Regions from separate parts of the Nonomuraea sp. 3N208 genome, predicted to be linked through region 1. Evidence: riboswitches for the same ligand, from Rfam matches in the RefSeq annotation. Region 1 holds a riboswitch; each other region holds the start of a gene.
What was found. Region 1 has a riboswitch for cyclic di-AMP ahead of ACTWPT_RS20115 (NlpC/P60 family protein). Riboswitches for the same ligand answer to the same signal wherever they lie in the genome.
Positions count from the first base shown of each region.

Region 2: linked by a shared signal. The riboswitch ahead of ACTWPT_RS31245 (CHAP domain-containing protein) and the one ahead of ACTWPT_RS20115 (NlpC/P60 family protein) in region 1 are both predicted to bind cyclic di-AMP.
Region 3: linked by a shared signal. The riboswitch ahead of ACTWPT_RS36280 (coiled-coil domain-containing protein) and the one ahead of ACTWPT_RS20115 (NlpC/P60 family protein) in region 1 are both predicted to bind cyclic di-AMP.
Region 4: linked by a shared signal. The riboswitch ahead of ACTWPT_RS58680 (glycoside hydrolase family 25 protein) and the one ahead of ACTWPT_RS20115 (NlpC/P60 family protein) in region 1 are both predicted to bind cyclic di-AMP.

Region 1 covers NZ_JBQQBR010000012.1:177,668-179,857, forward strand. The annotation lists gene ACTWPT_RS20110 (amino-acid N-acetyltransferase) at 1-316, opposite strand, end outside; cyclic di-AMP (ydaO/yuaA leader) riboswitch at 594-744, shown strand; gene ACTWPT_RS20115 (NlpC/P60 family protein) at 840-1,793, shown strand; gene ACTWPT_RS20120 (LuxR C-terminal-related transcriptional regulator) at 1,798-2,010, opposite strand.
Region 2 covers NZ_JBQQBR010000022.1:147,498-149,687, reverse strand. The annotation lists gene ACTWPT_RS31250 (Gfo/Idh/MocA family protein) at 1-865, shown strand, start outside; cyclic di-AMP (ydaO/yuaA leader) riboswitch at 983-1,119, shown strand; gene ACTWPT_RS31245 (CHAP domain-containing protein) at 1,131-1,817, shown strand; gene ACTWPT_RS31240 (alpha/beta fold hydrolase) at 1,925-2,190, opposite strand, start outside.
Region 3 covers NZ_JBQQBR010000028.1:12,840-15,029, forward strand. The annotation lists gene ACTWPT_RS36275 (DinB family protein) at 1-84, opposite strand, end outside; gene ACTWPT_RS36280 (coiled-coil domain-containing protein) at 325-1,281, opposite strand; cyclic di-AMP (ydaO/yuaA leader) riboswitch at 1,287-1,423, opposite strand; gene galT (galactose-1-phosphate uridylyltransferase) at 1,492-2,190, opposite strand, start outside.
Region 4 covers NZ_JBQQBR010000089.1:14,627-16,816, forward strand. The annotation lists gene ACTWPT_RS58675 (zinc-binding dehydrogenase) at 1-650, shown strand, start outside; gene ACTWPT_RS58680 (glycoside hydrolase family 25 protein) at 692-1,468, opposite strand; cyclic di-AMP (ydaO/yuaA leader) riboswitch at 1,480-1,622, opposite strand; cyclic di-AMP (ydaO/yuaA leader) riboswitch at 2,079-2,190, shown strand, end outside.

The DNA of each region.
Region 1 (2,190 bases):
GCCGTATGAGCGCGGAGACGATCCGGTGGCCGATTCCCATGCCCCGACACTCGGGATCGACGGCCACCGTGCGAACCTCGGCGAGGTCCTCCCACAGGACGTGGAGCGCGCCACACCCGACGACCCGCCCGCCGAGCTCGGCCACCCAGAACTCCTGTACGTCCTCGTAGAGGGTCACCGTGGCCTTCTCCAGGAGCCGGGGACCGGCGCCCGCGTAAGTGTCGACCAGGCGCCTGATCCGCCGCACGTCGGGCGTGCGGGCACGCCGGACCACCACCGCGGTCTCCGGCGTCGTCAGTTCGGCCACCTGCTCCATGGCTCTCCAGAGTACAGATGTCATTACGGCTCGGCCCTAACTCCCACGTCTGGCCCCATCCTGTGACATGCCAGGAGCCACATGGGTCCCAGCCCGGCTACTTCTGGCGTTCGGCAGAAGTAATGACAAAGAGGACATAAAGTCTCTTCTGCACGGTTGATCACGAGATCACCTTGTGACCCGGCAGTTGTGAAACCTCTACAGATCGAGCAGTTCTGGTTGAGCACGAACCCGGAGTGCATTAGTGTCCAGCGACGACGTTCCCCGCGTGTCGCGCGCGGGGGACACGCCAAATTCTCGCATGGGAAGCCGGGGACCCACCGGTGGCGAGCTCCGCACGCCACCACTGGGGTGAATCCGAGTTCTTCGGTAGGGCTGCTCCGGCCCGAACCCGTCAGCTAACCCGGTAGGCGTCAATGAGAGGAGCTGGTTGGTGAAGCGCACGCTGAGCCGTGGGGGGAAGTCGGCGGGCAGGCATGCCCGCCCTCCGGAACGGGCCCGGCTCTCACGCCGCCTCGGCGTGATGAGCATCACATTGGCCGCGCTCCTGATCGCCATCCCCGTCGCCGCTCCAGCGTCCGCGGACCCGAAGCCCTCACTCAAGGAGCTTTCCGAGCAGGTCGAGAAGCTGCATGTCGAGATCGAGACGCTGACGGAGCAGTACAACGGCCAGCGGGAGAAGTACAAGGTCGCACAGAAGGCCGCCGACGCCGCTCAGAAGACGCTGGCGGACAGCGAGGCCGACCTCGCCGCCAAGCGGGCCAAAGCCGCCATGCTCGCCCAGAACGCCTACATCACCGGCGGTCTGAGCAAGGCGCTGGCGTTCACGGCCTCCACCGACCCTGAGAAGTTCCTCGACCAGGCCGCGACCACGTACGCGCTGGAGCAGCAGCAGGGCGAGCAGGTCAACCAGCTTGCCAAGGCCATGGACGCCGCCACCCGCGCCAGGGCGGGCGCCAAGACCCGCATGGAGGACCTGCAGAAGATCGTCGCGGACCTCGACAGCAAGCGCGACAAGATCACCAAACTGGTGGCCAAGGCCGAGAGCAACCTGTTCAGGCGGGCCATGGGCGAGGCCGGCCGGGCCGGCTCCCGCGTACGCATCAACCTGCCGATCCCCGGCAACGGCAAGGCCGCCCAGGCGGCCAGGTGGGCGCTCACGCAGCAGCTCAAGCCGTACGTCTGGGGCGCCGAAGGCCCCAACTCCTACGACTGCTCCGGCCTGGTGATGGCGGCCTTCCAGCGGGTGGGCATCTCGCTGCCGCACTACACCGGCGACCAGTGGACCGCGGGCCGGCACATCGACAAGTCCGAACTACGCGCGGGCGACCTCGTGTTCTTCTACAGCGACCTGCACCACGTCGGCATCTATCTGGGCGGGGGCATGATGGTGCACGCCCCGCGAACCGGTGATGTCGTGCACATCGCATCGATCGCGAACCGGCCGTACGCCGGCGCGGTGCGCATCGCCGACTAGTTCGTCAGATCAGCTGTCGTCGCGCTGCCCAGGCCACGGCCTCGATGGCCGTGGCCACGCCGATGCGGTCGCAGATGCCCCGTAACCGCCGGCGTACTGTCCGCCCACTGATATCCAGACGTCTCCCCACGCGATCTACCGTGACCCCCTTGGCCAGCTCCGCCAGCAACGCCAGATCCGCGTGGCTCAGCTCAACGCCTTCAGTGAGCACATCCATCGGGAGCCCTCCCCCCCAACAGCAGAACTCGGACCTCACAACGGGCCAAAGCCGCTCGTCTCGCAGACGGTAAACGCATCCTGGAAAGGTCGTCAAGCGCAAGAATCTTCGCACTTGACGGGCACTATTGACATGATCCGTTATATGTGACGTACTCGCCATACGGCGACGAGACCGTCG
Region 2 (2,190 bases), on a different contig from region 1:
GGCCGCCGTCGGCTCCAGGAACCTGGGCCGCGCGCAGGCCCTGGCAGCGACGCTGGGCGCGGAGTCGGCCTACGACTCCTACGAGCGGCTGTGCGCCGACCCGGCCGTGGACGCGATCTACGTGGCCACTCCGCACGCCCAGCACCTCCAGGTCGCCGAGGCCGCCATCGCCGCCGGCAAGGCCGTGCTGTGCGAGAAGCCGCTTGCCGCCACCGTGGACGACGCCGAGAAGATGGTGCGCCTGGCACGCGAGGCAGGCGTCTTCTTGATGGAGGCCATGTGGATGAGGTTCAACCCCCTCATCCAGAAGATCGCCTCCGATGAGCGCTTCGGCGAGATCCGGTCCGTGCAGGCCTCTTTCGGCTTCACCCTGCCCTACGACCCCGCCCACCGGCTCTGGGCACCCGAGCTGGGCGGCGGCGCACTGCTCGACCTGGGGATCTACCCGTTCGGGCTGGCCCAGCTGCTCCTCGGCATGCCCTCCGGCCTGCGTGTCACCGGCTCCCTGGCCCCGAACGGGGTGGACGCGGAGACCGCCGGCGTTTTGCTCTATCCCGGCGGCAGGCATGCTCTCGTGGCGACCTCGTTGCTCGGGAATTACCCGAACGATGCCAGCGTTGTAGGCAGTCAGATGCGGGCAGACATCCAGGCTCCGTTCTGGGCGCCGCAGCGGATTCTCCTCACCGGGCCCTCCATGGAGCCGGAAGAGCACGTGCTCGATCCGGCCGACAACGGGTACGCCGGAGAGCTCCGCGAAGTCCGTGCCGCGACGGCCGAAGGCAGGACCGAAAGTTCGATCATGCCGCTTGACGAGTCCCTTGCCATGATGGGGCTTCTTGCCGACGCTCGCAGGCAACTTGCCTAGCTGGGCCTTTAGGCAGTTGTAATCCCCTTGCCCCATGTATTACCTTATGGGGCATCTTGCGGCATGCGTCCGGTTTGTCCGGACACGTCCGACCATCGCACGAAACATCACAGGACAGTCCTGTGACCGCTGAATCCGCCTTGCGCGGAACCGGGGACCCATGTCCTTTGGGGCGAATCGGCACTTCGGTGCCGTAGGGCAGCTTCCACGCCCGAGCCCGTCAGCTAACCCGGTAAGCGGCATGGAAGCAAGGAGTAACCCCTCGATGGCCAAGCACCCCATTTTCGCTGCCAACAAGATCAACATCGCCCGCGCCGCCCTCGGCGCCACCGTCCTCGCCGCTGCGTTCACCGCCCACGTCACAGGTGCCGCGTCGGCCGCGACGGACAAGCAGCCGGTCGCCTCCAAGGCCGAACAGGCCGGCATCAAGGCCGCGGCGACCGACAAGACCAAGATCAATGTCACCGCCGCCCAGGTCCTGGCCCTGGCCAAGTCCCAAGTCGGCACCAGTGAGAACGCCGCCGGCGGCGGCACCAAGTACCAGCAGTGGTACGCCAACTCCCAGCGCGCCGCCGAGACCATCGCCCGCGACGGCGGCAGCCGCGCCCACTACCTGAACGCCGCCTGGTGCGCGATGTTCGTCTCCTGGGTCGGCGAGCAGACCGGCGCCCGCCCGCAGGTCGGCTGGGACGCCTGGACCGTCGCCCACGCCAAGTGGTTCAAGGCCAACAACCGCTTCGGCACCGACGTCAGGCCCGGCGCCGTCGTGTTCTTCTCCTGGAACGGCAGCAAGGACATCAGCGACATCAAGCACGTCGGGTTCGTCGTCAAGGACAACCAGGACGGCACCATCTCCACCATCGAGGGCAACACCGGCAACGGCAAGGTCGAAGAGCGCACTCGGCCGAAGTCGCAGGTCGTCGGCTACGGCTACCCCGAGTACGCCGCCTGACGATCCCTGCGCCCGCACGAGCGCGCATCCCCACGCGGGACGCGCGCTCGCCGCGTTCACGGCCCGACCCTGAGCCGAACGCGCGCCCCTGCTGAGGCAGATGGGGTTCAGTCCAGGAAGAACCGCGCCAGAGCGGCTGCGACGGCGGCCGGGTCGTTCTCCATTGGGATGTGACCGGCGCGCGGGATGCGGACCAGGGAGGTGTTCGGCATCTCGGCGGCGAAACGCTCGGCGTGCCGGACCTCCTGGAAGGTGTCGTCCTCGCCCCACACCAGCAGCTTCGGCGTCCCGTCGGCCTGCAGCGCGGGCACCAGGTCCAGCGTGTAGCGGCTGTCGGCGGCGCCGGCCAGCGCCATCCACGACCGTCGCACCC
Region 3 (2,190 bases), on a different contig from region 1:
GGTGGCGCGGTGCCATTCGAGCCAGTTGTTGAGCACCGTCAGCTCATCACCGGTGAGGGGTGGCGGGGTACGGGAGTCAATCACGAGCCCTGACCTTACCTTCGGCCCGGTGTGTGCTTTGGAGCAGCCGGTAGACGGCTTCGCGCACTGCTTCGTCCCTTACGTTGCGGATGAGGGCGTCAGGGGGCAGGTCTCCGCCTCCGTCTTGAGGGCGGGATCGCGGAACCATCCCGCCCTCGTCAGGCGGGCCGGCCTGCCCGGCTGTGCAAGTCGCTGTCCGCGCTGCCGTTGCCGCGGGCGCACAACCCTGACCCTGCGGCACTTCTAGTGCATGGAGATGTGCACGTGGTCGAAGTGGTTCTCGGTGATGCTGCCGCGGTTCCCCATCGTGCTCCAGCCGGAGCCATGGTTGATGCGCTGCTTCCAGATCACGTACTTGATCCCGAGCTTGTCCGTGTTCTTGATCGCCCACTCCGCGATCCGGTCGCCGAGTGCGAGGTTCGCGGCCGTCGGCATCGAGCCTCCGGTGCTCATCATGAAGTCGCAGGCGCGTCCGAGCGGGTGCTCGCCGCCTGAGCCTGAGCGGAAGCAACCCACCGTGTACGGCAGCGAGAAGTTCTTCCGCACCTGCTCGCGCATGAGCTGGGTCCGGGGGGTGATGTTGTCGGCTCCGGTGGGAAGTTCGGGGGCCCAGCTGCCGTCGGAGTTGCGGCCGGTGCCGAACGGCACGAGGTCCTCGAGCTTGTTCTTGATGTCCTCGATGACGTCCTCGGCCTCGTCGCGCTGCTCGTCCACCTCGGCCGCGTCCTTGCGGATCTCGGCCGCCAGCGCGGCGGCCTCCTCGGCGGCCTTCTCCTTGTCGTCGCGGGCCTTGGCCACGCCCAGCACGAACGCCTGCTGCTCGGCGGTCAGCTGGTTGAGCACGGCAGCGCTGCCGCCGTTCGCGGGCATCATGAATCCCGGCACCGGGGGGTTGCCGTTCTGGTAGCGGAGCCTGGCGATCTCGGCGACCCGCTGCTGGGCCGCGGTCAGCGTCTGCTCCGCCGTGGCCAGGCGCTCATCTGCCGTCTTGGCGGCCTGCTGGGCCTTGGCCAGCTCGACGCGCTTGAGGTTGTACTGCTCGATGAGCTTATCGATCTTGCTGTTGAGCTTCTTGAGCTGGGCGCGGAGCTCGGACTCCGTCGGTTTGGGGGCCGCCGACGCCGCGGTCGCCGGGAAGAAGGCGACGGCGGCGGCGGTGATGAGGCCGATGGCAAGACTCGCGGGGGACGAAGCCGCCACGTAGATGTTCCTCTCCCTCTGCCGGCCGGGTTAGCTGACGGGTTCGGGCATGGGAGGCCCCTACCACCGAAGTGGATTCACCCCAAGTGCGGTGGGTCCCCGGCTCCCGGGCAACACGCCCGGGATTAGGCGGGCAACGGCCGTTACGGCCGGTGCTTATCGGGATATTAGTGGTAGATCACGGGTCATGCGACCTTAAGTAGAAATCTATTAGTGATCTACTCGTGATCGAAGCATGCGTGCGGCCTCCTCCGGTAGCACGTCGTTGACGAAGGCCCCCATCGCCGACTCCGACCCCGCCAGGTACTTCAGCTTCTCCGGTGCACGCCTGATGCTGAACAGTTCAAGGTGCAGGTACGCCAGCTCACGGTCCCGTCGTACCGGTGCCTGGTGCCAGGCCGCGATGTAGGGCATCGTGACGCCGAACAGCCCGTCGAAGGCCCGCAGCACCGACGTGTAGAGCGGCGCGAACGCGGCCCGCTCCGCCTCTGTCAGCGCCGCCAGGTCGGGCACCTGCCGGTGCGGATAGATGTGCACCTCGAACGGCCAGCGAGCGGCGGCGGGCACGAAAGCCGTCCACAACTCGTTGGCCGCCACCACCCGCGTGCCGGCGGCCCGCTCTGCGGCCAGGACGTCGGCGAACAGGTGCCCCTTGTAGCGAGAGGCGGCGCCCAGTTGCAGCTTGGTCCGCGGGGTGACGTACGGGTAGGCGTAGATCTGGCCGTGCGGGTGCGCGAGCGTGATGCCGATCTCCGAGCCTCGGTTCTCGAAGCAGAAGACCTGCTCCACGCCCTCGACGGCGGACAGTTCGGCCGTGCGGTCGGCCCATGCTTCCATGACCAACTCGACCTGGGCGTCGGACAGCTGAGAGAAGGACGAGTCGTGCTCCGAAGTGAAGCAGACCACCTC
Region 4 (2,190 bases), on a different contig from region 1:
GGACCCTGGTCAAACTGCCGGTCGGGGAGGACTCCCCGCTGCTGCCGTCCCTGCTCGCCCTGTCGGACGTGTTCCCTACCGGCCACCACTGCGCGGTGACGGCCGGGGTCGGGCCGCACACCTCGGTGACGGTGATCGGCGACGGCGCGGTCGGGCTGTGCGCGGTGCTCGCCGCCAGGCGGCTCGGCGCCGAGCGCATCGTGCTCATGGGCCGGCACAAGGCCCGCACCGCTCTGGGGCGCGAGTTCGGCGCCACCGACCTCGTCTCCGAGCGTGGCGGTGAGGGCATCGAACGGGTACGCGAGCTGACCGGGGGCGACGGCACTCAGGCGGTGCTGGAGTGTGTCGGCACCAAGGAGGCGATCGAGACGGCCTTCGCCGTGGCCCGCGCCGGCGGCGCGGTGAGCCGGGTCGGTGTGCCGCAGTACGAGGAGGTGCCGATGGGATTTCCGGAATTCTTGCGCAACCTCACCCTCACCGGCGGGGTGGCCCCGGCCCGGGCCTACATCGAGGAACTGCTGCCCGAGGTGCTGGACGGGACGATCGACCCGGGCCGGGTCTTCGACCGCACGATCGGCCTGGAGGACGTGGCGGACGGCTATCGCGCGATGGCCGCCCGCGAGGCGCTGAAGGTCCTCATCCGTCCCTGAGCCGAAGGCGGCGCGAGGAGCTTTGGGTCGGGAGGCGGGCGTCAGGCGGCGGGGCGGCCCAGGTCACGCAACTCCTCGGGGGTCAGCGCGGAGACGTTCTCGTCGACGGGGACGTCGGTGTACTGGTGGATGGTCCACGACTTCCAGTCGGCGGGCGGGGTGACCGCACCCTTGGGCTTGCTGTAGTGGGCGACCCACAGCGGGTATTCGGCCAGGCCCTTGCCGTAGGTGTCGGCGAAGTTCCAGCCGCTGTAGAACATCGGGCTGATCCCGGTCTTGGCCTTGACGTGCGACAACCACGCCTTGGCCCAGGCGTTGACCTCGTCGACGGACTCGCCGTCGGTGGTCTCCAGGTCCAGGACCAGCAGGTCGCCGTGCTTGGCGGGCTGGGAGTTCACCACGGACAGGAAGTGCTCCGCCTCGGCGATGGGGTCGTTGCCGGGGTGCCCGTAGTGGTAGGCGCCGCGCACGATCTGCTTCTTGTCGAGCTCGCGCCAGTGCCTGGCGAACGAGGCGTCGCGGAAGCTCGTGCCCTCGGTGGCCTTGATGATGCCGAACTGGGCCGAGCTCGCGGACCAGTCGTAGAGCGGCTCGTGGTTGGAGATGTCCAGGCCGAAGGCCAGCGATTCGGACGCGGGCTGAGCCTCGTGCACAGGACTGTGCTCAGGGGATGAGGCGATTGCCGTGCCGACCACGCCCGTGAGGGCGGTGGCTCCGGCCAGGATCACGCCACCGAGGGCGAGACTGAGCTTCTTGGAGGGAAAGTCGCGACGGTTCTTGAGGGAATGGACGACTGCGGCAAGCCGGGGCTTGAGCATGGGGCATTGACTCCTTGCTTCCATACCGCCTACCGGGTTAGCTGACGGGTTCGGGCGTGGAAGTGCCCTACGCGCGCAGCCTGGGTTGCGTGCGATTCACCCCGAAAGGATGGGTCCCCGGTTCCGCGAGGCGCGGATTCGGCGGCCGAACGTCATCCCCAGGGATCCCCTCGGGACGCGCACGATCCGGTCAACAAAACGGCAACGACGCGGACGAGAGCCCTCCACGACGTATACCGCGATTACGCAAAAGGTATATATCTCCCCATGGATAGCGCAAACGAGGCGCAACTCATTCCCCGAGTCGTGGACGAGGCGCACAGTGCTCACAGGGTCACCTTGATCGCAAGCTATTGCGGCCGGTCGGACGGAGGTCGCAGCCGCCGGCGCGTTTGGTAAACCCCGCCCGGAGTTGGGTAAAGAATTCTGCCCGCAATCGCCTATGTCATAGGGGATCCTGTTGCCGGCGCCCGAACCTCGCTTGCATCTTTCTATGCCGTTCGCTTACGTTTAAGGACTCAGGGCGTACGCCAGGCAAGATTCATGCCGCGTTAGCGCCCTTCGTTTTGCCGAGACCGCGTCTCACCAGCACGGACATTCAGATTCGTGAGGGACGCGGCCGCCGAATTCGCGATCACGCGGAACCGGGGACCCAATTCTCTGGGGTGAATCGGCGCGCTCAACACGAGCGCCCCGTAGGGCACTTCCACGCCCGAACCCGT